DNA from 4 places in the Pseudomonas sp. HP_12 genome. Region 1 is predicted to be linked to each of the others. Evidence: predicted binding sites of a transcription regulator. Region 1 holds the regulator's gene; each other region holds the start of a gene.
The links. Region 1 encodes FliA, which starts transcription of late flagellar genes. Its sites were predicted from a motif close to CTAAAGTTTNNNNNNNNNNNGCCGNTAA; they were not measured.
Positions count from the first base shown of each region.

Region 2: a site for FliA is predicted at 2,783-2,810, ahead of ACYASU_RS09355 (methyl-accepting chemotaxis protein). Genes of this name have one in related genera too.
Region 3: a site for FliA is predicted at 3,589-3,616, ahead of ACYASU_RS15350 (methyl-accepting chemotaxis protein). Genes of this name have one in related genera too.
Region 4: a site for FliA is predicted at 2,653-2,680, ahead of ACYASU_RS00260 (methyl-accepting chemotaxis protein). Genes of this name have one in related genera too.

Region 1 is NZ_JBTOQG010000005.1:362-7,491, forward strand. Features, by position in the region: gene flhA (flagellar biosynthesis protein FlhA) at 1-2,013, shown strand, start outside; gene flhF (flagellar biosynthesis protein FlhF) at 2,025-3,368, shown strand; gene fleN (flagellar synthesis regulator FleN) at 3,487-4,320, shown strand; gene fliA (RNA polymerase sigma factor FliA) at 4,317-5,060, shown strand; gene ACYASU_RS05405 (chemotaxis response regulator CheY) at 5,302-5,676, shown strand; gene ACYASU_RS05410 (protein phosphatase CheZ) at 5,696-6,484, shown strand; gene ACYASU_RS05415 (chemotaxis protein CheA) at 6,629-7,130, shown strand, end outside.
Region 2 is NZ_JBTOQG010000010.1:71,585-78,714, forward strand. Features, by position in the region: gene ACYASU_RS09340 (hypothetical protein) at 1-1,038, opposite strand, end outside; gene ACYASU_RS09345 (DUF7693 family protein) at 1,157-1,471, opposite strand; gene ACYASU_RS09350 (NADPH-dependent oxidoreductase) at 1,585-2,406, shown strand; gene ACYASU_RS09355 (methyl-accepting chemotaxis protein) at 2,870-4,897, shown strand; gene ACYASU_RS09360 (helix-turn-helix transcriptional regulator) at 4,950-5,759, shown strand; gene ACYASU_RS09365 (NAD-dependent succinate-semialdehyde dehydrogenase) at 5,865-7,130, shown strand, end outside.
Region 3 is NZ_JBTOQG010000023.1:14,916-22,045, reverse strand. Features, by position in the region: gene ychF (redox-regulated ATPase YchF) at 1-436, shown strand, start outside; gene ACYASU_RS15355 (class I SAM-dependent methyltransferase) at 560-1,216, opposite strand; gene ACYASU_RS15350 (methyl-accepting chemotaxis protein) at 1,364-3,421, opposite strand; tRNA gene ACYASU_RS15345 (tRNA-Met) at 3,853-3,929, shown strand; gene ACYASU_RS15340 (hypothetical protein) at 4,368-5,072, shown strand; gene ACYASU_RS15335 (aldehyde dehydrogenase (NADP(+))) at 5,214-6,794, shown strand; gene ACYASU_RS15330 (flavin reductase family protein) at 6,877-7,130, opposite strand, start outside.
Region 4 is NZ_JBTOQG010000001.1:36,634-43,763, reverse strand. Features, by position in the region: gene ACYASU_RS00265 (CBS domain-containing protein) at 91-537, shown strand; gene ACYASU_RS00260 (methyl-accepting chemotaxis protein) at 607-2,601, opposite strand; gene ACYASU_RS00255 (hypothetical protein) at 2,720-3,406, opposite strand; gene mltA (murein transglycosylase A) at 3,696-4,853, shown strand; gene ACYASU_RS00245 (MFS transporter) at 4,973-6,184, shown strand; gene ACYASU_RS00240 (DUF2934 domain-containing protein) at 6,259-6,546, opposite strand; gene ACYASU_RS00235 (ElaB/YgaM/YqjD family protein) at 6,668-7,000, opposite strand.

The sequences.
Region 1 (7,130 bases):
CCGCCGTTCCTGCTGGACGTCTTCTTCACCTTCAACATCGCCCTGTCCATCGTCGTCCTGCTCGTCTGTATCTATGCCCTGCGGCCCCTCGACTTCTCCGTATTCCCGACCATCCTCCTCGTCGCCACCCTGTTGCGACTGGCCCTCAACGTCGCCTCCACCCGCGTCGTCATGCTCCACGGCCAGGACGGCCACGCCGCCGCCGGTAAAGTCATCCAGGCGTTCGGTGAAGTCGTCATCGGCGGCAACTACGTCGTCGGTATCGTCGTCTTCGCCATCCTCATGATCATCAACTTCGTCGTCGTCACCAAAGGTGCCGGCCGGATCTCCGAAGTGAGCGCGCGCTTCACCCTCGACGCCATGCCCGGCAAACAGATGGCCATCGACGCCGACCTCAACGCCGGCCTCATCGACCAGCCCGAAGCCAAGCGTCGTCGTCTTGAAGTCGCCCAGGAAGCCGAGTTCTACGGCTCCATGGACGGTGCCAGCAAATTCGTCCGCGGCGACGCCATCGCCGGCCTGCTGATCCTCTTCATCAACCTCATCGGCGGCATGCTGGTGGGCATCCTGCAACACGGCATGAGCTTCGGCGACGCCGGCAAGGTCTACGCGCTGCTGACCATCGGTGACGGTTTGGTGGCGCAATTGCCATCCCTGCTGCTGTCCACCGCCGCCGCGATCATGGTGACCCGTGCTTCCGGTTCGGAAGAAATGGGCAAGCTGGTCGGTCGGCAGATGTTTGCCTCCCACAAGGCGCTCGCCGTATCCGCCGGCATCATGATCGTCATGGGCCTGGTCCCGGGCATGCCGCACTTCTCCTTCATCAGCCTCGGTCTGGTGGCTGCCGGCGGCGCCTACCTGCTGTGGAAGAAAGAGAACCAGGTCAAGCTGGCTGCCGTGCAAGAGGTCAAGCGTCAGCAAGAGCTGCTGCCATCGCCGACCCGCGCGCAGGAATCCAAGGAACTGGGCTGGGACGACGTGACCCCGATCGACATGATTGGCCTGGAAGTCGGCTACCGCCTGATTCCGCTGGTGGACCGCAACCAGGGTGGTCAATTGCTGGCGCGTATCAAGGGCGTGCGCAAGAAGCTCTCCCAGGAGCTGGGCTTTCTCATGCCTACCGTGCACATCCGCGACAACCTCGACCTGGCGCCCAGCGCCTATCGCCTGACCCTGATGGGCGTGACCCTGGCCGAAGCCGAGATCTACCCGGACCGCGAACTGGCGATCAACCCCGGTCAGGTGTTTGGCAGCCTCAACGGCATCACTGCCAAAGACCCGGCGTTTGGCCTGGAGGCCGTGTGGATCGAAATCAGCCAGCGTGCCCAGGCGCAATCCCTCGGTTACACCGTGGTGGACGCCAGCACCGTGGTGGCGACTCACTTGAACCAGATTCTCTACAAGCACTCTCATGAATTGATCGGCCACGAGGAAGTCCAGCAATTGATGACCCTGCTGGCCAAGGGATCGCCAAAACTGGCGGAAGAACTGGTCCCGGGCGTGCTGTCGCTGTCGGCCCTGCTGAAGGTGCTGCAGGCGCTGCTTGCCGAACAGGTGCCGGTTCGCGATATCCGCTCCATCGCCGAAGCCATCGCCAACAACGCTGCGCGTAGTCAAGATACTGCCGCGCTGGTGGCTGCCGTACGGGTCGGATTGTCCCGCGCAATCGTCCAAAGCATTGTCGGCATTGAGCCGGAGCTGCCTGTGATCACCCTTGAGCCAAGGTTGGAACAGATATTGCTAAATAGTCTGCAGAAGGCAGGTCAGGGTCAGGAAGAAGGCGTTCTCCTCGAACCGAGCATGGCTGAGAAACTTCAGCGCTCGTTGATCGAAGCGGCGCAGCGTCAGGAGATGCAGGGGCAGCCGGTTATTTTGTTGGTCGCAGGTCCGGTTCGCGCCATGTTGTCCCGCTTTGGACGGTTGGCTGTACCGAATATGCATGTTTTGGCTTACCAGGAAATTCCTGACAATAAGCAAGTCACCATCGTAGCGACTGTCGGGCCTAACGGCTGAGGTAGTGAGTCATGCAAGTTAAGCGTTTTTTCGCCGCCGATATGCGACAAGCCATGAAACTGGTTCGCGATGAGCTGGGCGCTGAAGCCGCCATCATCGGCAACCGGCGGATCGCTGGCGGCGTGGAACTGACCGCCGCCCTGGACTACAAGCTGTCTGCGCTGGCCCCGCGTGTACCGAACATCGAACTCGAAGACGAGCTGCGCAAGACTCAGTCGCTCATCGTCACTGCTCAGGCTGAGCTGACCCACCGCAGCGAGCTGGACACTGTCGCCAACCGTCAGTTGTTCGCCGGCCTTGCGATGGATGACAGCAAGCAGATCGAACCGACGCTGGAAGAACCGTTTCGCCCGTCCGTCCACGCCGCAGTGGCCGCCGAACGCGCCGAGCGCAACGCCGAGCCGGGCGTTGGCGACCGCGCCTACGAAGCGATGCGTTCCGAATTGAACGGCCTGCGCGAACTGCTGGAAGTCCAGCTAGGCTCGCTGGCCTGGAACCAGCTGCGAGACGGCCGTCCGCAACAGGCCAATCTGTGGCGCCGTCTGCAACGGGTTGGCCTTTCCGGCCCGCTGTCCCGCGACTTGCTGGCGATGGTCCCGGACTCCAACGATCAGGCTCACACCTGGCGCATGCTGCTGGCCCATCTGGCCCGCATGATTGCCACGCCGGACGTCGAGCCACTGGAAGAGGGCGGTGTGATTGCCATGGTCGGTCCTGCCGGCATGGGCAAAACCACCACGCTGGCTAAACTGGCGGCCCGATATGTGTTGAAATACGGCGCGCAAAATATCGCGCTGGTGAGCATGGACAGTTTCCGCATTGGCGCTCAGGAGCAACTGAAAACCCTGGGCCGGATCCTCAATGTACCGGTCACCCACGTCGACCCGGGCCAGTCCCTGGCACAGGCGCTGGAGCCGCTGTTGCGCAAGCGCGTGGTGTTGATCGACACCGCCGGCCTGCAAGCCAGCGATCCGGCCCTGCGTCTGCAACTGGAAACCCTCGCCGGGCGTGGCATCAAGGCGCGCAACTACCTGGTGCTGGCGACAACCAGCCAGAAGCAGGTGCTGTCAGCGGCTTATCACAGTTACAAACGTTGCGGCCTGGCCGGGTGCATCCTGACCAAGCTCGACGAAACGGCCAGCCTGGGCGAAGTGCTCAGCCTGGCCGTGACACACGAACTGCCTGTGGCCTATCTCACCGATGGCCCACGGATACCGGATGATCTGCATTTGCCGCGTCGGCACCAATTGGTGAGCCGGGCTGTCAGCGTGCAGATGCAGGAGGAGCCGAGCGAGGAAGCGATGGCGGATATGTTTGCGGATCTTTATCACAGCACCGGCAAGCGCGCGGGCTAGGTGAAGAAAATGACAGTGGAATTTTCCTGCATCGATGGTCTGCCAGGCATTGTTCAGACACTGAACGTGCAGCCCGACATGTGGCTTAGGTCTAAGCAAGACAAGGTAAACAATTAACATGGGCAGCATGCATCCCGTACAGGTTATCGCGGTGACCGGTGGCAAAGGTGGCGTAGGCAAGACCAACGTTTCAGTGAATCTTTCACTGGCACTGGCCGAGCTGGGACGTCGCGTCATGCTGCTGGACGCCGATCTGGGTCTGGCCAACGTCGACGTATTGTTGGGTCTGACCCCCAAACGCACCCTGGCTGATGTCATCGAAGGGCGGTGCGAGCTGCGCGATGTCTTGCTGCAAGGCCCGGGCGGTGTACGCATCGTGCCGGCGGCATCGGGCACCCAGAGCATGGTCCACCTGACCCCGGCGCAGCATGCCGGGCTGATTCAGGCGTTCAGTGACATTGGCGACAACCTCGATGTGCTGGTCATCGATACCGCCGCCGGCATCGGCGAATCGGTGGTGAGCTTCGTCCGCGCGGCCCAGGAAGTGCTGCTGGTGGTGTGCGACGAACCCACATCGATCACCGACGCCTATGCCCTGATCAAACTGCTCAACCGCGATTACGGCATGAACCGCTTCCGCGTCCTGGCCAACATGGCCCAGAGCCCGCAGGAAGGGCGCAACCTCTTCGCCAAGCTGACCAAAGTCACCGACCGTTTTCTCGACGTGGCCCTGCAGTATGTGGGCGCCGTGCCGTACGACGAATGCGTACGCAAGGCCGTGCAGAAACAGCGCGCCGTGTACGAAGCGTTTCCGCGTTCCAAATGTGCCCTGGCGTTCAAGGCCATCGCGCAGAAAGTCGACACCTGGCCGCTCCCGGCGAACCCGCGCGGCCACCTGGAATTTTTCGTAGAACGCCTCGTGCATCAAACCAGCGCAGGGCCCGTCTCATGACAGCAAGTGGCTATCGCATGTACAGCAAATCGTCCAAAGACTCCCAGTATGAGCTGATCGAGCGTTATGCCCCGCTGGTCAAACGAATCGCCTACCACTTGCTGGCGCGTCTGCCGGCCAGCGTGCAGGTCGAGGATTTGATCCAGGCGGGCATGATTGGCTTGCTCGAAGTCTCGACCAAATACGACTCCACGAAAGGGGCCAGCTTCGAGACGTACGCGGGTATTCGTATCCGTGGTGCGATGCTCGACGAAGTGCGCAAGGGGGACTGGGCGCCGCGTTCGGTCCACCGCAACACGCGCATGGTCAGTGACGCGATTCGTGCAATCGAAGCAAAAACCGGCCGTGACGCTAAAGATCACGAGGTTGCTGCCGAACTTGAAATGAGTCTCGACGATTACTACGGGATTTTGAACGATACCCTGGGCAGCCGCCTGTTCAGCTTCGACGATCTGTTGCAGGACGGCGAACACGAAGGGCTGCACGAGGACGGCGCGAGCCAGTCCCTCGAACCGTCGCGGGATCTGGAAGACGAGCGCTTTCAGGCTGCGCTGGCCGAGGCCATTGCCAACTTGCCCGAACGTGAACGCCTGGTGTTGTCGCTGTACTACGACGAAGAGCTGAACCTCAAGGAAATCGGTGAGGTCCTGGGGGTCAGCGAGTCGCGGGTCAGCCAGCTGCACAGTCAATGCGCGGCGCGGTTGCGCGGTCGTCTTGGCGAGTGGCGCGCACGTTCGTGAATCAGGCGCAGGCCGTGAGGCCTGCGTGTTGCGTGTAAGACCGGCTGTGCAAGACGTGAGCGGGAAGCAAATGAGACACGGCAGGAGTCGGTCGAACCGGGTCGTAGATGATCCGGTTTCGCTGCGCTTGTTCCGGTCGATTCCACCCCCTCTTGATGTTCGGCACAGCCGGTATTGATTGAACGCGCGTTCAGGTGCTGAACGCGTTAAAGACTGCTTGGAGGTCGAATTGGACAAGAACATGAAAATCCTCATCGTTGATGACTTCTCAACGATGCGGCGGATCATAAAAAACCTGTTGCGTGACCTTGGGTTCACCAACACGGCCGAAGCAGATGACGGACTCACCGCATTGCCGATGCTGCAAAGCGGCGCTTTTGACTTCCTCGTCACTGACTGGAACATGCCGGGCATGTCCGGCATCGACCTGTTGCGTCAGGTGCGTGCCGACGAGCGTCTGCGCAGCCTGCCGGTGCTGATGGTCACTGCCGAAGCCAAGCGCGAGCAGATCATCGAAGCCGCTCAGGCCGGTGTGAACGGCTACGTGGTGAAGCCGTTCACCGCGCAAGTGCTCAAAGAAAAAATCGAAAAGATATTCGAGCGCGTCAATAGCTGATGTCCGCTGCGAGGGCGCTATGGATTCCAAAGATTCGACAATGGGTGACTTTGAGTCAACTCTGAAGAAACACGCACAAGAGCTGGTCGCGAGCCTTGAAAAAGGCAAGTTCGGCGATGCCGTGCAACTGATCCATGAGCTTAACCAGACCCGCGACCGCGGCCTGTATCAGGAAGTCGGCAAACTGACGCGCGAGCTGCACAGCGCGATCGTCAACTTCCAGATCGACCCGAACATGCCGCAGGCCGAGGAGGTCTCCCAGATCACCGACGCCACCGAGCGGCTGTCGTACGTCGTCAGGCTGACTGAAAACGCGGCGAACCGGACCATGGATCTGGTAGAGCTGAGCACGCCGTTGATGCACGGGCTCACTGAAGACGCCAAGTCGTTGAGCGCCGATTGGGGACGCTTCATGCGCCGCGAGATCAGCGCCGAAGAGTTTCGTGATCTGGCCCGCCGCGTCGATGTGTTCCTGACCCGCAGCGAGAAGGAGACCACCGAGGTCTCTGCGCACTTGAACGACATTCTGCTGGCTCAGGATTACCAGGACCTCACCGGTCAGGTGATCAAGCGCGTGACCACGCTGGTCACGGAAGTCGAGCGCAATCTGCTCAAGCTGGTGCTCATGGCGAGCCAGGTGGACCGCTTCGCGGGCATCGAGCACGACCAGGAAATGTTCCGTCAGCAAAAAGAACAAGAAAAACTTCACTCCAAGGGTGAAGGTCCGCAGATTCATGCCGATAAACGTGAAGACGTTGTATCCGGACAGGATGATGTTGACGATCTGCTATCCAGCCTCGGATTCTGATTCGGTCATTCTGTCTCGGACTTCAGGTTTTCTGTGAAAGTGGCTGCTGGACCCGCGCGCCAATGCTTCGACGAAAGCAATGCGCGCAGGCCGTCAGTGCAGCCTCCGGATCGGTTTGACGGTTAATTTTAGGAGCACCCCCCAATGAGCTTCGGCGCCGATGAAGAAATCCTTCAGGATTTTCTGGTAGAGGCCGGCGAGATTCTCGAGCTGTTGTCAGAGCAGTTGGTCGAGCTGGAAAGCCGGCCTGACGATGCGGACCTGCTCAATGCAATTTTTCGCGGTTTTCACACTGTAAAAGGGGGCGCCGGCTTCCTCCAGCTCAACGAGCTGGTTGAATGCTGTCACATCGCCGAGAACGTGTTCGACATCCTGCGCAAGGGTGAACGTCGCGTCGACTCGGAGCTCATGGACGTGGTGCTCGAAGCACTCGACACCGTCAACAGCATGTTCGGTCAGGTGCGCGAGCGCTCTGCCGTCACCCCGGCCACGCCTGAATTGCTGGCCGCACTGGCACGCCTGGCCGAGCCTGCCTCGGCAGAAGAAATCGCTGCGGCACCGGTGGTGGTTGAAGAGCCGGTCGCTGAAGCGCCGTCCGAAGACATTACCGATCTGGAATTCGAACAGCTCCTGGATTCGCTGAACG
Region 2 (7,130 bases), on a different contig from region 1:
TTGGCCCAGGGTGTCGTCATTGGGATGCTGATACGTCATCCCAGTGCCCAGCTCTTTGGTCAGGAAATCGCCTCCCTGTTTCATCTTCTCCGTAGACCCGTCGTACCATCCGGCGATGGTCTTGTTCCCCGCAGAATCAAGGGAAGTAATGCTGTCAGGTGCCTTGTCAGCGATACTTTGCTTGTCTCCGACTTCAAATCCTTTGCCGTCGCTCGCATAAATTGCAGCGTTGCGGCCATCAATGTCGCTGGTATTGATGAAGCCGTTGTAGAACTCCAGGCGGCTCGCATCAGACTTGTAGTTGCCGTCCGCGTCGGCCTGTTTGAGCAGGCCCGTCGTGTCTGCCTCGTACTTCATGGTTCCTTTTTGCCCAGGTTCCAATGACAGTTCACCTACCAGCTTTTCATTTTTGTCGAACTGGCCAATCTTTATCGCATGGTCTTGAGTATTGGTGATATTGAGCGAGTAAGGCCCGCTGCCAGCGGTGGCGGCGTCACCTACGGCGGTACTCTTGTCTGCGTGTGCAAGCGCAGCTGTCGCCTCCGGCGCAGCCTGTGCATTTGCCGCAGGTGTGGATGCCACTTGAGGCCCGGCTGATGATGGCTGGGCCGCACTTGTCGTCGCGGCTGCTTGCTGGAACCCAGCGTTAGCAGCCGCCGGCTGAGCGGGCGCGGAGACTGCCGCCGACTTGCCTTGCGGACTGCCACTGCTTTGAGAAGACGCGCCCGTGTCGCTCCGGTTTTGCTGCATGAATTGGGCGAGCGCCTGCATGATCTGCTCGACCAGATTACGTACCGATGCAGCCAGGTCCTGATCGGTGGGATTGGCCGCCTGCGCGCTGGCATTCACTCGGCTGTCACTGTTGTGGGGCGATGGTCCCCCGAAGTTCACCGACTGCGCACCGGCACCGGGCGACGTACCAAAATCGATGCCTCCGCCCGCTTGGCGCTGGTCAGTCAGACGCCCTTGGGGCGAGCCAAAATCGCTGTTATGCAAGCCGAAGAGCTGATCTACAGGCCCACTCACTTTCGTCGACATACGCCACCCGCTCTGGACTTTATACCGCTTGAGTGGCAACTGAACCGCTTTGGTTCCGTCATCCCACGCTATTGGGGCCCAGCCCGTTTTTTTTGACGCGGGGTGTATGAGCGTTCGCTTAGATGAGGGAGAGCAGGGTTTCCAGCTGACCGCGTTCCCAGGTGCTCAGCAGCTCAAGAGGATCAGTGCCGTAGCGTTGGCGGGCGTCAAACAGGTAGACCCGGCCTTCGGGGCTGAGGCAGCGGTCGCAGTGATCCAGGGCATTGTGCTCTTTGTAAAAGGTGATCAGCCAGCCATCAGCCTCTACGGTCATCAGGCCACTGTCGATGTCGACTTGAGCGTCGCCGCCCACCCGACGCATCACCCGAATGCCGAGGGCGATGTCACGCAGGACCTGACAGGTGTCACGCGCACTGAGAGGCTTTGCTGACAAATGGATGTCCCTTGATGGCTCGGCTAGCAGGGCGGCCGGGTGAAAACGTCTGCGCAAGGCATGCGCCTGTGGCATCGATTTGATAGCCTCGCGTCACTTTTTTGGAGAGACCCATGACCACAACCAACCAATCCAGAATGGCAGCGCGCTACGGGGACCCCGAGGCATCTGCGCTCGCCACCGGGAACGATACCATCGATCAGTTGCTCGACCATCGCAGCGTTCGCGCCTTCAGCGCCGAGCCTCTGCCGGATGGGCTGATGGAAACACTGGTTGCTGCTGCGCAGTCTGCAGCCAGCTCTTCAAACCTGCAGGTCTGGAGTGTGGTCGCTGTGCGGGACACCGATCGCAAAGCGCGTCTCTCGGCACTTGCCGGTAACCAGGAATACATCCGACAAGCGCCGCTGTTCCTGGTATGGCTTGCCGACCTCTCTCGCGTTTCCCGTGTAGCCGAGCAGCAGCACGCCGAACTGCATGCACTGCCCTACCTCGAAAGCCTGTTGCTCGGAACGATAGATGCCTCACTGGCGGCTCAAAATGCAGTAGTGGCACTCGAATCGTTGGGGCTTGGAAGCGTTTACATCGGGGCCATTCGCAATGACATCGAGGGGGTGGCCAAGGAACTTGTACTGCCTGCACATGTTTATCCCGTATTTGGCCTCTGCGTCGGGTACCCCTCCAGTGAAATGCCAGCGAAGGTCAAACCGAGGCTTCCACAGGCTGCGGTGCTTCACCACGAAACCTACGCAGCGGGGCCAGAGCCGGACGCAGTTGCCACTTATGATCAGCGGTTGGGGGCTTTCTACCAACGCGAGGGAATGAGGGCAAACGGTTGGTCGGAACAGGTCGTCAACCGACTTCGTGACACCTCAAACCTCCATGGCCGTGAACATTTGGTTGAGCAGTTGATCCGGATGGGTTTTGGCCTTCGTTGATGACGTGGCTCCAGGGATTCAGTCATGCGGTCAGCGCGCCTTGATTGTGCATGACTGATGCAGCGTTCAGCGTCAGTGCGGCGGGCAGGAAGTCGTTTCGACCTTCGAAGCGATGAGGTCGCCCAGCCACCTGTGGGCGGGATCGCGGTGCAGGCGTTCCGGCCATAATGCGACGCGGCTGGGTAACCTCTTCACCGATCCGCCACTGCCGTTTCGTTGACAGAATGCCAGCGATTATGAGATCCCGGCATTCACGCTCAAGCCGCACCTCGCGCCGGGGCGCCACGACTTTGGCATCCATTACACCAACGTCGATTAAAACTGACGCAATTGTGCCGACTTCGGTTGGCCCCCCGACCAACGCCACGTCCTGTCCTTCAAGTCAGATTTTCCGCGGCCGATACAGAAAAAAGCTCGGCGTATGTAACGCATGCGCCCTGCGATCCTTTCCTGTGAGCCAACGATGAACCCACTCAAACTCTTCAATCGATCCCGTGCCAACCGCCAGGAAGCGATCAGCATCAACTGCACCGCTGGCGAGCTGGACCGTGCCCTGGCGGGCGTGCGTTCAGTTCCCGTTCTGGTGACAGGCTTCGTCTCTCCGCATCTGGACATCGACCACATTGCCGCCCGCATAAAGCAGCGGTTTCCCGATAGCGCGCTGAGCCTGTGCACCACGTCAGGCGAGCTGTGCAACAGTGCGACCGGTTTGTACTGTGCAACCGGCGATCGTTGGGACCGCATCGTCTTGCAGCTCTTCGAGCGCAGCGTGATTGCATCGGCCGAAGTGGTGATGGTGCCACTGGAGTGTGAAGATATCCGCAGCGGTGGCAAGCGCATGGAGATGCGTGAGCGCATCGAAAAACTGGTCAGCAACATCAAGCGTGCGCAGGTCAGCACGGCCATCGACCATCGCGACACGCTGGCCTATGTGGTGTTCGACGGCTTGTCGGCGTCCGAATCGTTCTTCATGGAAGCGCTCTACGAGTCCGGGCGTTTTCCCTGCCTGTTTGTCGGCGGCTCGGCCGGTGGCAAGTCGGATTTCAAGAAGACGCTGATCCACGACGGCAAGCGCAGCTATCAGAATCATGCGCAAATTGTTTTCATCAAGACCGCCGCCGACATCCGTTTCGGCGTGTTCAAAAGTCAGAATTTCCAGCCCGCCGGGCTGACCTTCAGTGTCCTGACCGCTTCCGTCGAAGACCGCACCATCGACCAGGTGATCGACAGCAAGGGCAACATCATGAGCATGGTCCAGGCGCTGTGTAACGCCTTCGATTGTGACGCTCGCGCCCTTGAGAAGAATCTGGCTGATTACTCCTTCGCCATTCGGGTGGGCAGCGAGTTGTTCGTGCGATCAATCGCGCGCATCGACCATGCACAGCAAATCATTCAGCTGTTCTGCGACGTGGCCCCCGGCGAGGAACTGGTGATGGTCAAGCGTACGCCGTTGCGCGAAGCCACCCGCGTGGATTACGAACAATTCCTGCGCGGCAAGGGCGGGCAGCCCGTCGCGGCGATTCTCAACGACTGCATCTTGCGTCGGGCCAACAACGGCAAGGATCTGGGCAGCATGACCGGATTGTTCGGTGACGTACCGCTGGTGGGGTTCTCGACCTTTGGTGAAATTCTCGGCCTGAACCTGAACCAGACGCTCACGGCGATCTTCTTCTTTCGGGTGGCAAGAGGCGCGTCATTCACGGATGAGTATGTGGACAATTTCATCGCGCGCTATGGCGAATTCAAGGCGTTTTTCCTGCGCCGCCAGCTTAAGAAGATGGTGGGTTTGAATCACGTCATCGTGAAGCAGATCGAGGCGTTCAAGCTCAACGACTTCAACACCGCGCTGGACACCCGCGGGCTGGATACCAAAGTCCTTCCGGTCTTCGAAGGCCTCGCCGCACTGGGTCGAGTCCTTGCCCAGGCCGGTCAGCAGCAGGAAGAGATGTCCACGCAGATCAAGCACTACTCCGGCGAGCTGCACCTGTCGATGGACGATCTGGCCGGCACGATTGACCAGCAGAACACGGTCTCGACAAACGCCGGCAATACCGTTGTAGCGCTGGTCAGCCAGGCGGACGAAGCGGTGGTCGGCGCACGAGCCCTCGCGGAATCGAGCCTGCGCATCCAGTCCATCGTGCAGGTCATTCAACAGATCGCCGGCCAGACCAATCTGCTGGCGCTCAACGCTGCGATCGAAGCGGCGCGGGCAGGGGATCTGGGCCGAGGCTTTGCCGTGGTCGCCGACGAAGTGCGCAAGCTGGCGGAAATCACCCGCAAGAACGCGGCCGAGATCGGCGTCGACATTGACTTGCTCTCCAGCGAGATCCAGCGCGTGGCGCAGCAGATCGAGGACCAGTCCACCGGCGTCGGCGCGCTACGCGAAATGCTCGACTCACTGGAAAACTCGAACCAGGCCACCGAAGGCACGGCGCGGCGCACCAAGGCCATCGCCGATACCTTGACCGGCTTGACCCACGCCAGAGCTTGACCCACGATGCCCGTTTTCCGCGATCAACCAAAACGTGGACCACGAGCGAGTTATGGCAAAAAGACCTTCGATAGAGCAGCGGCGCGAATTCGGCAATTTTCTGTCCAGCCGACGGGCGCGCCTCGACCCGAACGATTTCGGCCTGCCAGAAGGGCCGCGCCGCACCCCGGGACTGCGCCGTGAGGAAGTGGCGGCGCTTGCCGGGGTCAGCGTCAGCTGGTACACCTGGCTTGAACAGGGCCGCGACATTCAGCCCTCGCCGGACGCGCTGCAACGGATATCCAAAGTCCTCAAGCTCGATCGTGTGGAGTCCGCGCACCTGTATGCGCTTTCCGCACTGGAGGTGCCGGTTGCTGCGACCGGCGGCGGGGTGACCGCCGGCCTGGAAATGCTGGTGCGCGCAATCAACCCCATTCCGGCGTATGTGCGCAACGCTCGGCTCGACATCCTGGCGTGGAACGACGCCATCGCCGAGCTGTTCGTCGACTACGGTTCGTTGCAGCCCCATGAGCGCAACACGCTGCGTCTGTTGTTTCTGTACATCCCTTACCGAACCATCATTCTGGATTGGGAGCAGATGGCACGTGGCATGATCAGTGCGTTTCGGGCATCGCGCGCGCTGGCCCAGGACAAGGCACCGTTCGACAGCCTGATCGAAGAACTCTCGTCCCTGAGCCCTGAATTCAAAGAGTGGTGGCAGGACACCGAGGTCAAAGGTTTCGAGGAGGGCCGCAAGCGTCTGCTGCACCCCATCAGCGGCCATATCGATTTCACCTACGTCGCGCTGACGCCTGAAGGGCGGCCGGACCTGTCGCTGGTGACCTACATTCCCCGCCACACTGCCTATGACTCACGGTCATAGGATAACAACACGCCTTCCTGGCTTATTCGGGCTTGCCTAGAGTGGCGGTCATCGCAGCGCACATGCGCTGCACCGACCGTCAACGAGGTAATCACGATGTCTGACTTGAGCCCGATCTCCGCCGCAAACGTCGCTACGTCACGCAACCCGGCCACCGGTGAGCTGATCGCCACTTACCCCTTCCAGACCCAGACCGACGTCGAGCAGTTGCTGGACGTGAATGCTGCTGCTTTTCGTCTGTGGCGCGCCACGCCGATGCGCGAGCGCGTAGCGGCCTATCGCCGTCTGGCAGACACCCTGCGTGGGCGCTCGGAGTCCTTCGCTGCGCTGATCACCGCTGAAATGGGCAAGACCCTGGCGGCGGCCCGTGGAGAAGTGGAGAAGTGCGCGGCCACGATCGAGTGGATTGCTGACAATGGCCCGGCGATTCTTGCCGATGAGCCCGTCAATGTAGGCAGCGACGACGAAGTACACGTGTCCTTCCTGCCGATTGGCACTGTGCTGGCGGTGATGCCCTGGAACTTCCCGCTGTGGCAGGTGATTCGTGCATCCGGGCCGATCATGCTGTCGGGCAATGGCTTCATGCTCAAGCACGCGCCGAACGTCATGGGCTCGGCTTACGCGCTGCAAGAAGCTTATGAAGCAGCGGGCTTTCCGAAAGGGCTGTTCACCAACCTCATTGCCGACAACGACACCGTTGCCCGCACTATCGAAGACCCGCGCATCGCCGCCGTCACCCTGACGGGCAGCATGCGCGCCGGTTCTGCCGTGGCAGCCACGGCGGGCAAGGCGCTCAAGAAGAGCCTGCTGGAGCTGGGCGGCTCGGACGCTTTCATTGTGTTGGCCGACGCCAATATCGACCTTGCGGTGAAAGCCGCCGTCGAGGCGCGTTTTCAGAACGCCGGTCAGGTCTGTCTGGCGGCCAAGCGCTTCATTCTGGAGGCACCGATCGCCGAGCAATTCACGCGTCAATTCGTTGCAGCGGTCGAGCAACTGAAAGTCGGCGACCCGATGGACAGCGCGATCAACGTCGGTCCGATGGCCCGCGCTGATTTGCGCGATGAGCTGGATGGCCAGGTTCAACGCACTATTGCCGCCGGCGCGACGTTGCTGCTGGGCGGGAAGAAGATCGAAGGCCCCGGCAACTTCTACGCGCCCACCGTGCTGGCCGATGTGACGCCAGGCATGGCCGCCTTCGACGAAGAAACCTTCGGCCCGGTGGCAGCGATCACCGTCGCCGCCAACGCCGAAGACGCCATCGTGCTGGCCAACACCAGTGACTACGGTCTTGGCGGCAGCCTGTGGACCCAGGACATCTCGCGCGCGCAACGCATCGCCCGGCGTCTGGAAACCGGCGGCGTGTTCATCAAT
Region 3 (7,130 bases), on a different contig from region 1:
CGTGGTTCGCGCCATCGCCGAAGAAGAAGGCGCCATGCTGGTGCCGGTGTGCAACAAGATCGAAGCGGAAATCGCCGAACTCGACGACGGCGAAGAAAAGGACATGTTCCTGGAGGCCCTGGGCCTTGAAGAGCCTGGCCTGAACCGCGTGATCCGTGCCGGCTACGAAATGCTGCACCTGCAGACCTACTTCACTGCCGGCGTCGAAGAAGTGCGTGCATGGACCGTCCGCGTCGGCGCCACCGCGCCACAGGCGGCGGGTGTGATCCACACCGATTTCGAAAAAGGCTTCATCCGCGCCGAGTGCATCGCCTACAACGACTTCATCCAGTACAAGGGTGAGGCCGGTGCCAAGGAAGCGGGCAAATGGCGCCTGGAAGGCAAGGATTACATCGTCAAGGACGGTGACGTTCTGCACTTCCGTTTCAACGTCTAACGCGCGCGTGGACCTCCACGACACCCGTTGAACATCAAAGCCCGCGTATCACTCAGTGATTCGCGGGCTTTTTGCTTTCAGCGCTTTGTATCTGTCAGCAACGCCCGCATGCCTCGGTGCAGCTCAGACAATCGGCTGTGCTGCGCGGAACAGCAGAACGACGCCTTCGAGCCTGAGCGTCACATCGCGAAAATGCATGCGCAAATGCGCTTCGAAACCGGCCTGGGTGTCGTGGCTGTTTCCGAAGATGCCTTTCTTGTTGTAGACCGCCATCAGCTTGCGGCCAAAGCCATTGTGACCCGCCTCGTCCCCCAGAATAGTCGCGCCAAACAACACGCCGTCCGGGTTCAGGTTGTGCTTGAGGTGAGCGAAGATCGCCGCCTTGGCGTCCAGCGGGCCCGGCAGGCAATGCAGCAGGTAAAACAGCGATATCGAATCGAAGCGCTCGTTTCCGGGTATCGGCGTCATCACGTCATGCTGGAGGGTGCGCGTGTCTGGCCGGCCGATCCTGCGCTTGGTGGCGGCGAGGCTGCTCGGGTTGAGGTCCATCAGGGTGATTCGGGTGTTCGGCGGCAGCTTGGCTTTCGCCAGGTAGTAACCCGTGCCGACGCCGATATCCAGATGATGAGCACGTACGTTGGCGCGGAAGAACGGCAACAGCACGTCATCGGTCGGGCAACGCCAGGCATACCGGTTGGAAATGCCCAGCACCCACGCGTCGTACAACGCTAACGTCAGGGGCGAATAAACCGCCGCACCCGCGGCACTGCTGTCGGTCATGGAAAAATCCCTACGGCGATGGGTATCGAAATACGGTGAGAAAGCGACAAATCTTATACGTCGCCTGGCTTTCGTCTTTCAACCCACACCCCATGCGCGCCCGTGAAAACGTGCGCGCTGATCGCCCTCGTGCCTTGCTTGCGCGGCTTACCCCAGCTGGAATCTCGCGGTGTTGTCGCTCAAGGCCCTGCTGCCTTTGGTCAGGGTGTCTGCAGCCTGATTGACCGCACGCGCGCCGTCCAGCAAACGGCCTGCAGCCTGATCCACCTGTTGGATGTTGCCACTGACCTCGTCCGCCGTTGCGGCCTGCTCTTCAACCGCGGTGGCGATCTGTGCCAGCGTGTCGGTGACGATCTGCACGGCGCTGGCAATCTCTTCCAGCCGCTCGCCCAGCCCGGTCACCGACTGCGCATCACTCACCGCCTGGCCACACGCCGCTTCCATCAGGCTGACGGCTTGGCTGACGGTCGAGCGCAAGCTGTCCACGGTCCCGGCAATTTGCGCGGTCGACGCCTGGGTCCGCTGGGACAAACTGCGCACTTCGTCAGCGACCACGGCGAAGCCACGGCCCTGCTCGCCCGCACGCGCCGCCTCGATGGCGGCATTGAGCGCCAGCAGATTGGTCTGTTCGGCGATGCCGCGAATGGTGTCGACCACAGACTGGATCTGCTGCCCCTGCTCACTGACTTTGCCCAGCGCGTTGGCGGTATCGGTCAGTTTCTGGTTCAGTTGCTGAATGCTCGCCGTAGTGCGCTGGCTGTTGCGACTGCTGTCCTCAGCGATGCGTCGGGTGGCCTGGGCGCTGCCGGATGCGGCTTCACAGCTGCGGGCGACGCCCATGGAAGTCGCGGCGAGCTCAGTAGCCGCCGCTGCAATCTGGCTGATCTGCTGTTGTTGATCTTCGACTTCGTTGAGTGTGCTGCCGGACTGCGCATTGAGGGTCAGCACCGCAGAGCCCAATTGCTGGGTTTCGTGGTTGACGCCCAGCAGACTGGTGCGCAGTTGCACCACGGCAACGTTGAGCGCGGTGCTAATGGCAGCCAGTTCGTCACGCCCTTCAACGGCGACCTCGACGCACAAGTTGCCGTCACGCAGGGACTCGGCCAAGGTCGTGATGCCTTTGGCGCTGCGCTGAATCGACGCCTGGAGGCACATGAAGAGGTACAGCGCCGCGAGCGCGAGAATGCTGAATATCGCGGCCACCGGCACAAACTGCTGAGTAGCCTGTTCATGGTAATAATCGAGCCGGCCGGTGAGTGAAGACAGTGACTGCTTGCGCAGGGCCGCCAGTCCGTCGCTGACGTTATCGACGCTGCGTTCGAAGCCGGCCGGGTCGAGCTTGATGCTGCCGCCGAACACACCGTCGTCGAGCACTTTCAGTTCGGTATCGAGGCGCTGAAGACTGTCTTCATACTGACGCGTCCAGACCTCCATACCCGGGTAAGCCTTTGCTTTTAGCGAGCCTACTGCTTTGACCAACTGATCGCGGGCGTCGCCGATGCGACTGCGCAGGTCGCGCATCTGAAGACGGCTTTGCAACGAGAACTGTCCGGACGCGATCGACGACTGGCCGATACTTGCCATGCGCCCTACCCGCTCGACAAGGTCCGGCGCCTGCTGCGTCGCGATCTGCATCAGCAAGTAGGTTTCAAGCCAGGGGTCTAGGATCAAGCCGCTGTCCATGGCGATCTGTTCGCGCAGGCTCTGCAGCGCTGTAAGAGCGGATGTGAAGCGGTCGTAGCCGTCCGGCCACCAGCCAACCGTGCGCAGGGAGTCTGAATCCATGCCTTTGACCGAGGCTTGCAGCGCCTGATACCGCGTCAAGATGTCCTCGCTGGCGTTCTGTGCCTTGAGCTCATCGCCGAGGGACGCCAGGGTTCGGGTCAATTCAGGATTCGCTGCATCCAGCGCGCCCATGGCTGCCTTCGCGGCCGGCGTCGGATCATGAAGAATGTCAGCGGCCTTCCAGCGCGCGGCGCGGTTGCGCTGGGCCGTCAGCTGCACATCCAGCGCATCAAGCGCCATGAGCTGGCGCACGCCGGCTTGCTCCTGAGAAATCACCGCCAGCTTGCTGCGGTAATCCTGGCCGATCATCCACAGGCTGCCGGCCAGCGGCAAAATAAACAGAAAGAAGAGCACCTGAAACTTGCGTGCGAACCCGAGACGTCCGAGCAGGCGGATGCCTGGCGACAAAAGACTCTGCATAGCCGACTACTCCTCACCGACAAACGCTGCATGACAAATGATCGTCGCTGCGCTGCCTTACATTCTTACCGGCAAAATGCCATGTCTGTGTTTTGAAAACGATAACCGCCCATCTTTTGAACAAGGGACGCGTTTGGGCCTATCGAAATCTGCTGCCGCTTTCATCTATAACGGCAGCGTTGCGGCAGGCATAAGCAAGAACCGGACCGATAGCACGAAGCCATCAAACCGGGCACGAGCCCGAGGACGGTGCAGGATGGGTGCGCGAAAGTGGGGCAAAAGCACTCAGCGCCGAGTTAGAAACTGTCACCGACGTGCAGGGATGAGGAATGGCTGAATGGCCGCGAGGCTAACCGATTGATCGTGTGGATAAATTTTTTCAAAGAGACGCTTGACACATCTCCGATCTGAGCGAATAATGCGCGCCACTTGGCTACATAGCTCAGTTGGTTAGAGCATAGCATTCATAATGCTGGGGTCCGGGGTTCAAGTCCCTGTGTAGCCACCAAGTACCTCAACAAAGCCCGCCTTGTGCGGGCTTTGTTGTTTCTGGCGTTCGGTGGCTAAAGTGGGATCCCAAAACGCCGATAGCCCTGTACTGCATCTCGCAGTGCACGGAGGCTATATGAAAAAGATCGCTATCGCTGGACTGGTCGCTCTGCTTTCCATCGTTTCACTCTCCGCGTCGGCGTGTCCGAAAGGCACCCATCCGACAGGCGGGACGGGCTCTCACCACAAAGGCGGGACCTGCGTATAAGACCAGCCCGGCAATTGCCGGGCTTTTTGATGCTGTGGTCTAGTCTGAGGCGTCCAACGCCAATCTTCCTGTGGTCCGGGTGCAAGCGGCAATCCGTGACAACCGCGCCCTCGTCCAATAGATTACGCCCCTCGAAACGCCCCGAGCTTTTCGCGCCTCAACCCCAGTTAACGAAGCAGTGGATGTTCAATGTCTGATTCCCATACCGATCCGGCGGCAAACGCCGTGTCGTCGAAGCAAGCCTACGAAGAAGCCATCAATCTTTCACAACACGTGCCACAGGCCAAAACCATCAGCGAGATGGTGCTCGACGCCTTCCAGAGCGCGAAGGAAAGCGACCAGATTCGCGATCTGCGCCTGGCCATACGCGCCGCCCATGACCGATTCGACGACGACCAGGCCTACGAACTGATGGGTCAGCTTAAACAGCTCAAGGACGCCGAAGCCGCTGACATGGCCGCGCTCGAAGACCTGAGCGCGAAGTTTCCGATCAGCCGGATTCTCTCCAGCTATAAAGACGATCCGAGTTTTCAGGAGCTCGTCTACAGCCTGGCGTTGAAGGTGCTGAACCAGACGCATCAAGCGGTCAGCAACCCGAGTGGCGGCAAGGGCAAAGCGACACGGCCGAAGAAGGAAGCCGAGGTTTTCGTCATCAGCAAGGACGGCGCCAGCGTCACCCTGCCCCTGCGCACGCCACGCTCGAAAGCCAACATGGACCGCGAAGCCTTTGAATTCCTGGGGTTCTCGTTCGTGGGTGACGGCGATGAGGCCGAACTGCAGAGCGAAGTGTTCGTGGACAAGGACGGCAACCAGCAGCCCGCCACGCGCAAGAACATCGTCAGCGCGATCCAGCAGCAAACGGCGTTCGAAGGATTCAGCGCCGTTCAGCAATAAGCTGCAGCAATACGCTCGGCCCTAAGCCGGGCGGTAAGCTCAACACCAGGACGGGTGGCGATCGTAGCGCCATGATGTAACCTCAGAGGCTGGCCACAGCGGTACCCACTGACGGTCGCCGCCCTCGAGAGGTGTTGAGCAATGCAGATTCTTGGTGAAACGATCATCGGGCAACGTGCTGTGCGGGGCCAGGCCGGAGAGGTGTTCGCCCTCGCCGCCACCACGGGTGACCCCCTGACACCTTCGTTTGGCGCCAGCACGCTGGAAGACGTCAATGCCGCGTGCGAACTGGCCGAAGCGTCATTCGACAGTTATCGACAACTGAGTGACGACCAACGCGCCATCTTTCTTGAGGCCATCGCCCAAGGTCTTCTCGATCTGGGCGATGTGCTCACCGAACGCGTGCATGTCGAAAGCGGCCTGCCCAAGCCCCGCCTTGAAGGCGAGCGGATGCGTACGGTCAATCAGCTCAAGCTGTTTGCCAGCCTGCTGCGCGATGGGCGCTGGCACGGTGCCGTGGTCGATACCGCGCTGCCAGAGCGCCAGCCACTGCCTCGCGCCGACTTACGTCTGCGGCGCATCGGCCTTGGTCCGGTGGCAGTGTTCGGTGCGAGCAACTTCCCCCTCGCCTTCTCGGTTGCGGGCGGCGATACCGCCTCAGCGTTGGCGGCCGGTTGCCCGGTCATCGTCAAGGCGCACCCGGCTCACTTGGGGACCAGCGAACTGGTGGGGCGCGTGATCCAGAAAGCCGCGCGCGACACCGGCATGCCAGAAGGCGTGTTCTCGTTACTGATCGACAAAGACATTGCTGTCGGCCAGGCGCTGGTCAGCCACCCGTTGATTCAAGCCGTGGGCTTTACTGGCTCCCGCCGTGGCGGTCTGGCGCTGGTGGCAGCGGCTCAAGCGCGTGCAGTACCGATCCCGGTGTACGCCGAGATGAGCAGCATCAACCCGGTGTTCCTGCTGCCGGCCGCTTTGCTGGCCCGCGCCGAAACCATCGCCAAAGGTTTTGTCGAATCGCTCGTCATGGGCGCGGGGCAGTTCTGCACCAACCCCGGCATTCTGCTGGCACTGGAAAGCGACGCACTGGAAACGTTCGTGTCGGCTTCGGCCAAGGCGCTGTCCGAGAAACTGCCGACCACCATGCTGACGCCGAACATCCACGGCGCTTACTGCAACGGGCTGAATAATCTGCACAGCGCATCCGGCGTGACGCTGGTGGCGGAGGGTCAGGAGGCCGAAGGTTCATTCCAGGCCCGCCCCGCCTTCTTCCGTACCGACTCGGCCACCTTCCTCGCCAACCCCGGCCTGGAGGACGAAAACTTCGGGCCAAGCGCGTTGTTGATCGTCTGCACCGACGTCGCCGATCTGCAGAAGGTCGCTGCCAGCTTCGACGGGCAACTGACAGTGACGCTGCAGTTTGACGATGGCGACGAGGCAACTGCTCAGGCGCTGCTGCCGATTCTGGAGCGCAAGGCGGGACGGATTCTGTTCAACGACTTCCCCACCGGCGTCGAAGTGAGTTATTCGATGGTCCACGGCGGGCCGTTCCCGGCCACTTCCGACAGCCGCAGCACTTCAGTGGGCGCGACCGCTATTGATCGCTTCCTGCGGCCCGTCTGTTATCAGAACGTGCCGGACTCGCTGCTGCCCCCTGCGTTGAAAGGCAGCAATCCGTTGAAGACCTGGCGTCTTGTGAACGGCGAACTGTCGAAGGACTGAGGTGCATCCACGTCCGGCCACTTAAAGCTGCTTCACCGCGCCCCTTCCACCAAGGGGGCGCGCCTTCCAAGCCGGACGTGGGTCAGTCAGCGGACCGCTCCAGCACCTTGCCATCCACGCCATCGCCGATCACCAGAAAATGCCCGCCTGCCACATGGTGAAGGGTGCGCAGCGCATCATGCCCCTCGAAATGCCAGTGCCCTTCGGAGAACACGCGCTCATCCGCCCATGCTGCGACCACTTCGCCAATGAACAGATCATGCGCGCTCTGATTATGCGGCTCGGGAATCAATCGGCATTCCAGCCAGCCCGCGCAGCCTTCCAGCAACGGCGCTT
Region 4 (7,130 bases), on a different contig from region 1:
TTTCAAACTTGCCGGAATGCCATCTCTCGACGATTCTCTATGCACGGCCAGACAGGCCGTGCTCACAAGAAACGCGCCGGAGAGGCCAGCATGACGACCGTAGCCGAACTACTGAAGTTGAAAGACCCGCATCACGCTGACGTTCACACCGTCGGGCCTGGGGAGATGGTCCTCGAGGCGATCAAGTTGATGGCCGAAAAGAACATCGGCGCCGTGCCGGTGGTGCGCGATGGCAAGGTGGTTGGCATCGTCAGCGAGCGGGATTACGCCCGCAAGATGGAGCTCAAGGGCCGCGCCTCGGCCGGCACGCCGATCAGCGAGATCATGACCCACGACGTACAGACCGTGGGTTCGCAGCACACCGTCGAGCACTGCATGAACATCATGACCGACCGCCGGCTGCGCCATTTGCCGGTGGTGGACGAAGGCCGGCTGATCGGTCTGCTGTCCATCGGCGACCTGGTCAAGGCGGCCATCGCCGAGCAGGCCAGGCTGATCGAAAAAATGCAGGAATACATTCGCGGCGAAAGCTACTGAGCATCCACACGAAAAAGCCGGAGCTTTAAGGGCTCCGGCTTTGTGTTGTGCGAGTGAATGAATCGCCGGTTAGCGAACCTTGAAGCGATCGATCATCGCCACCAGTCGCTCGTTGGACGCCATCAGCGCGTCAACGCTGGTGTCGGTCTGCTGACCACAGCCCACCAGTTCACCGACCATGTGCCGGATGGCGATCATGTTCTGGTTGATCTCCTCGGTCACCGCGCTCTGCTCCTCTGCCGCCGTTGCGATGTGCGCGCTCAGGTCATGAATGCGCAGCACAGACCCGGCCATGCCATCCAGGCCTTCGTTGACCCGCGATGTACGGTCGGCGGTGGACTGGCAGCTGACTTTGGTTTTTTCCATGGCGCCCACGGCGGTGCTCACGCCCTGCTCCAGCCGCGCGAGCATCTCGTTGATCTCCGACGTGCTCTGCTGGGTACGACCGGCCAGCGCCCGCACCTCATCGGCCACCACCGCAAAGCCACGGCCCTGCTCGCCTGCCCGCGCCGCTTCAATGGCCGCGTTGAGGGCCAGCAGGTTGGTTTGCTGGGCGATGCCGCCGATAACCCCGAGCACATCGGTGATGCGCTTGGCATCGACCTGCATTTCCTGCACGTATTTCGTCGCGTCTTCAACTTCCGCCACCAACGCCCGCACGCTGACCGACGCTTCGTCGACGACGTCACGGGAACGCTGCGCTGCGTCATTGGCCGACTGGGTAAAGCTCGCCGTCTGCGTCGCGCTCTCGGCGACGCTGTCGGCGGTGGCGCTCATCTCGTTGATCGCGGTCACCGCCTGATCGGTTTCCGAAGCGTGGCGGTTGAGGATCTGGTTGATGTTGCGCGACTGATCCTGCAACTGCACCAGCCCGGCCGAGATCTGCTCGGTGCCGTTGCGCACCTCGACAATCATGGCTTGCTGGAAGGCGATGAACTTGTTGACCGAATGGCCAACAGCGTCCAGTTCGTCCTGGCCTTTGATCGGAATACGGCGGGTCAGGTCGGCTTCACCCGAAGACAGCGCGTCGATGTTGGTGCGCAGAACGGTCACGCGTGCCAGCAGACGGTGGAAGGCAAAGCCCAGCACCACCAGCAACAGAATGACCAGCGGGATCTGCAACCAGCCCAGGGTCTTCAGCACTTCGGTACTGCTGGCGGTGAGCATGGCGGTCGGCAGCGACGTGGCGATGACCCACGGCGTGCCCGGGACCGGACGCAGGAAGAAGGTCAGATCACCCAGTTGCGGGTCGATGTATTCCTGGGAATACACAGCGTCGCCGGATATCTTGCCCAGCCCCTCCTGAATGGCCTTGGCGAACATCGACTGGCCGCTGAAACCGGAAATGTTCTTGAGGATGATTTCGCCGGGGATGCGGCTCTGGTTGGTCAGGATCTTGCCGTCGCGCTCGACGATCATCACCTGACCCTGAATGTCTTTTTCCTTTTCCTGGATCAGGCCGTTGAAGAAGCCCAGGGTGACGTCGATGGTCGAAACGCCGTACAGCGCGCCATCCTTGTAGATGCCCATGGCGCAGTTGGTGCGCGGCTGCGGGCTGGCTTCGTCCTGATAGGCAGCGGCCCAGGCGCATTTGCCCTTGGGTGCGTTCTGCCCGGCGCGGTGCCATGGCTGTTCCCAGTAGTTGGGCGCAGGGTCGGAGTTCCAGAAGCTGCTCACCACCAGTTGGCCGCTGCCGTCACGGTGGAAAAACGAGCTGTGCTTGTTGCGCCCCGGGGTGCGCTTGTCCGGCATCGGCCAGACGCCGCCGCCAAATACTTTCTGATCGCCGTATTGGTCAACCAGACCTGGCAGCACCTTGTCGATACCATCGCTGTCCAGCAGCGGCACCGCCTGGGTGATCGCCCGGGACTGGGCCTCTACGCGGGCCAGGTCCGACAGGATACGCGTGCCGATCTGATCAACCTGGCTCAGGACTACCTGCTCCTGGGTCGCGCGGACCTTGGGCGTGACCAAGTGAACGATGCCCTGCTCGGTGATCACCGCGATCACCACAATCAAGGCCACAAATATGACCGTATAGCGCGCCTGCACTGTTTTAAACATCGTCGTCCCCATGCCAAATATTTTGTAATTGTTTTGCATACTCCTGATGGGCTATCGACCGAAAGTCGCCAAGGATGAGGGGCGCAAAAAAAGGTTTTTCCCCCGGCCCGGCGGGGCGTTATTGCACCGGGAGGAAGTTCAGGAACAGCAGGCTCTGGGCGTAATTCAAACCGATGCGTCTATATCGCTCGTCGAGCATCTGGGTGAGCAGGTCGAGGAGCGCCACGATCTTGCCGAATTCGGTGGCAAAACTGAGGTTGCTGCCCTCCTCCGAAATTTCGTTGGAGAACAGCAGCAGCTCGCCATTGGCGTTCTGTCGCTGGCTCAGCAGCCAGGTGGCCTTCTCGATATTGCGCGCGGCGTTGCTGACGAAGGTCGGGTTGATCTGGTCGGTCATGAAAAATTCCAGGCGCCCGCCGTGGGCCGTGACCAGCATGCTGCCGATGGCATAAATGAACGCACCGACGCGGTCGCCAAGAAACTCCGGGCTCAGGGCGTAGCTCAGCGCGGCGAGGTCACGCCGGGTGCCCAACTGCGGCAACGGCTTCTGCTGCTCGATGGCCTGTCGCACGTTGCGCTCCGCACTTGCGGCGTCAACGAAGCCGGACTTGCGCCACTCGGCGGGATTGCGCAGGTAGAGTTTGTTCATCAGCAGATAGAGGCTGTCGAGGTTGTCGGCCATGGCCAGTGTGGCCATGCGGTCCACGCTGGTCTGGAAGAACTCCTGGGGGCGGGTCTCGCTGAACTGCGTGGCGACATCCCGGCCGTCCTGGCGCGTACAACCCGCCGCGCAGAGCCCGAGCATGCACAGGGCAAACAGCGGGCGCAGGTGACGGCAAACGGATAAAACAGTGAACACGGCGAGCATCAATCCCAGGTTTCAACGAACGGGACACCGCGTCAATCGCCGCGTCCCGGCCAAGGTCAGAACGGCTGAAGGCAAAAAAGTGCAATGTCGGCGGCAAATCCGCGTTTAAAGCGATTCGGCGGGCATGTGAGCTTTCATGCAAATGATTCCCTCATCCATTTGACGCCGCCGTCCGCTTTCACCAAGCTAGCCGCCTTCGCATGATTCTCAGGAAACACCCCGCGTGATGACCACAAGCCTGCACTGGCGCCGTTTCGTATTTTGCCTCGCTCCCCTGATCGCCCTGCTCGCCGCCTGTGACGGCGGTGCGCCGAAGACCAAGCCCTCCGAAGCGACGACCTACGTCAGCGTCGAGTGGGACAAACTGCCGGCGGTGAACGACACCGACCTGATGGCGGGCTACAACAGCTGGTTCTCGGCGTGCAAGCGTCTGGCCAAGGACCCGGTCTGGGGTGGCACGTGCGCCCTCGCCGCCCAGGTGCCACAAAATCCTGCGGCGGTGCGCGACTTTCTCAAGAACCAGCTGCAGGTCTACAGCCTGCGTTCCTCCGAGCACGGCGCCAACGGCCTGATCACCGGCTATTACGAGCCCATCTACAAAGGCAGCGAGCAGCGCAACGACGCACACCCGGTCGCGGTGTATGGCGTGCCCGATGACCTGATCATCGTCAACCTCGACAGCATCTATCCCGAGCTCAAGGGCAAGCGCCTGCGCGGGCGCCTTGACGGCCGCGTGCTGCGTCCCTACGACGACGCCGCCACCATCGGCAACAAAGGCGCCAATGCCCCCGTGCTGGCCTGGCTGGAAAACCCCATCGACCTGCAGTTCCTGCAAATCCAGGGATCGGGTCGGGTTCAGCTGGAGAACGGCCGTCAGCTGCGCATCGCCTATGCCGATCAGAACGGCTACCCGTACAAGCCGATCGGCCGCTGGCTGGTGGAGCAAGGGCAATTGACCAAGGACGAAGTGTCCATGGGCCGCATCCGCGACTGGGCGATTGCGCACCCCGAACGCGTGAATGAACTGCTGGGCAGCAACCCGAGCTACGTATTCTTCACTCAGCGCCCCGACAGCACCGAAGGCCCGCGCGGTTCGCTGAATGTGCCACTGACCGCTGGCTACAGCGTGGCGATTGATCGCAAGGTCATCCCCCTCGGCAGCCTGTTGTGGCTGTCGTCGACCCGCCCCGACGGCACGCCGCTGGTACGTCCGGTTGCTGCACAGGACACCGGCGGCGCCATCGCCGGCGAAGTCCGCGCCGATATGTTCTGGGGCACCGGCGACGCGGCCGGCGAGCTGGCTGGCAATATGAAGCAGCAAGGCCAGATCTGGATGCTATGGCCTAAAGGCGCGGCCCTGCCGGATGCCAAACCCAAGGACTGATCGAGCTGAACCGCCGACTGATGCGCCTCCCGCGTCAGTCGGCGTGTATCGCGGGTTGAACTGAAATCGGTTTCAGGTATCACAGCATGCTTCTTCCCGGAAACCCTTCTCGATCTCCCATGAATACCTCCCACACCCCGCATGAATTCAACATGGGCTGGCTGCTCTTCGCCCTCGCCATGGGCGCGTTTGCCATCGGCACCACCGAATTTGCCTCGATGACCCTGCTGCCGTTTATTGCCGGCGACTTCCACGTCACCCAGCCGCTCGCCGGGCACGCCATCAGTGCCTATGCGTTGGGCGTGGTGATTGGCTCACCGGTGATCATGGTCCTCGGCGTACGCCTGCCGCGACGGGCGTTACTGGTGGCCCTCGCTGCCTTCATCGGAATCGCCAATGGGCTGAGTGCCGTGGCGCCTTCGCTGCCGTGGCTGGTGTTCTTCCGCTTTCTGAGCGGGTTTCCCCATGGCGCGTATTTCGGCGTGGCCATGCTGCTGGCCGCGTCTCTGGTGCCGAAGAATCGCCGCGCCCAAGCCGTCTCCCGCGTGTTCATGGGGCTGACCATCGCCACCATCATCGGCGTGCCGTTCGCCACCTGGATCGGCCAGACCATCGGCTGGCGCTGGGGCATGGCCATTGTTGCCGGGCTGGCTGCCATCACGGCGGTGCTGATCCGCTGCCTCGCGCCCGCGTCCCCTGCCCAGGCCGACGCCAGCCCGTTGCGCGAACTCAACGCCCTGCGCTCGCGGCAGGTGTGGCTGACCCTGGGCATCGCCGGGATCGGCTTCGGCGGGATCTTCTGCGTGTATACCTATCTGGCCGCCACTCTGATCGAGGTCACCCATGCCTCGAGCTTCATGATTCCGGTGGTAATGGCGGTGTTCGGTCTGGGTACCACGGTGGGAAATCTGATCTGCGGCTGGGCCGCCGACCGCGCCACCATGCTCGCCGCTGGCGTCTCGCTGGGCTTCACCGCGCTGGTGCTGGCGCTGTATCCCTCGGCCACCGATAACCTGTGGCTGCTCATTCCGCTGGTGTTTTTCATAGGCTGTGGCGTAGGCCTGGCGGCGATCCTGCAAACCCGCTTGATGGACGTTGCGCCCCATGCGCAATCTCTCGCGGGCGCACTGGTGCAGAGCGCGTTCAATATGGCCAACGCCATTGGGCCGCTGGCGGGTGGCGCCGTGATTGCGGCGGGATACGGTCTGCCGGCCACGGGCTATGCGGCAGCGGCATTGACGCTGGGCGGTCTGGGCATGTGGTATTGGGCGCTGATGGATGCACGGCAAGGTGATCGCCGCGTTGCCCGGCAGGCTTCCGGGTCAGTCTGAAGCCGAGAGCTGTTTGATTGCGCGGTTGATCCGAGCTCTGCCCTGACACTGCGTCCGGGCGAGCTCCAGACCTGTCACACGTTGGGGTCTGCCTCATCGGGCGACGGGAACAACGTATCGACCTTGTGCTTGCTTGAAGTGCGAACCGGCGCCATGGCAGCGGACTCCGCCAGGCGTGTGGCCATTTCCCAGTGACGGGATTCCTGCCCTTCAGGCTTGCCTTCGGACTCCCAGATCAACTGGGCCAACTGACGAACAGTGTCTTCGTCGACATTCATGCGTATCCCCCATTGATGCTTGCGCAGGACATTGGCCGGCGCCAGAGCGGTGCCGAATCCAGCGTCCGCTACGGTACCCGCCATGAATAGTACCAGCCGATAACGAGGGTAAATGACGGGCGTGCAAAGGCCGGCGAACGCAAGCCGGCCGCTGGTCGGACTTAACGGATCCACCGGAAATCGGCGGCGAACCACGATGGCCTCCTCAATCCCTGTTGCGTTTGAGCAACAGGCTGGCAACCAGGCCAAGGCCTGCAGCCACGCCAACGGCGGCCCAGGGATGGGTCGTCACGTAGGATTTGGCATTACCCACCGCACGGGTCAACGCAGGTTGGGCTTCCATCTCGATCTCGGTCACTGCGCTGGTGCCGCGGGCCAGAAAATCCTTCAGCCGCTCACGGGCCTGGGTGGTGCGATCCTCATTCAAGGCATCCCCTGCCGCCAGCAAGGCATTGGTCTCGTCGAGAAAAGTGTTCAGCTCGGAACGGGTTTTCTGATAAAGATCGTCACGCAGTTGTTCGGTGATATCGCTTGCCATAATAGTTTTGCCTCCTGGGTGTGAGAAAGGTTGACTAAATCGCCAATCGATTCGTTCCAGTGACTTCGAAAAAACCTCTTTTCGACGCACCGCAATTGATCATGCACCGCTCGCGGTGCAGCCTGAATCG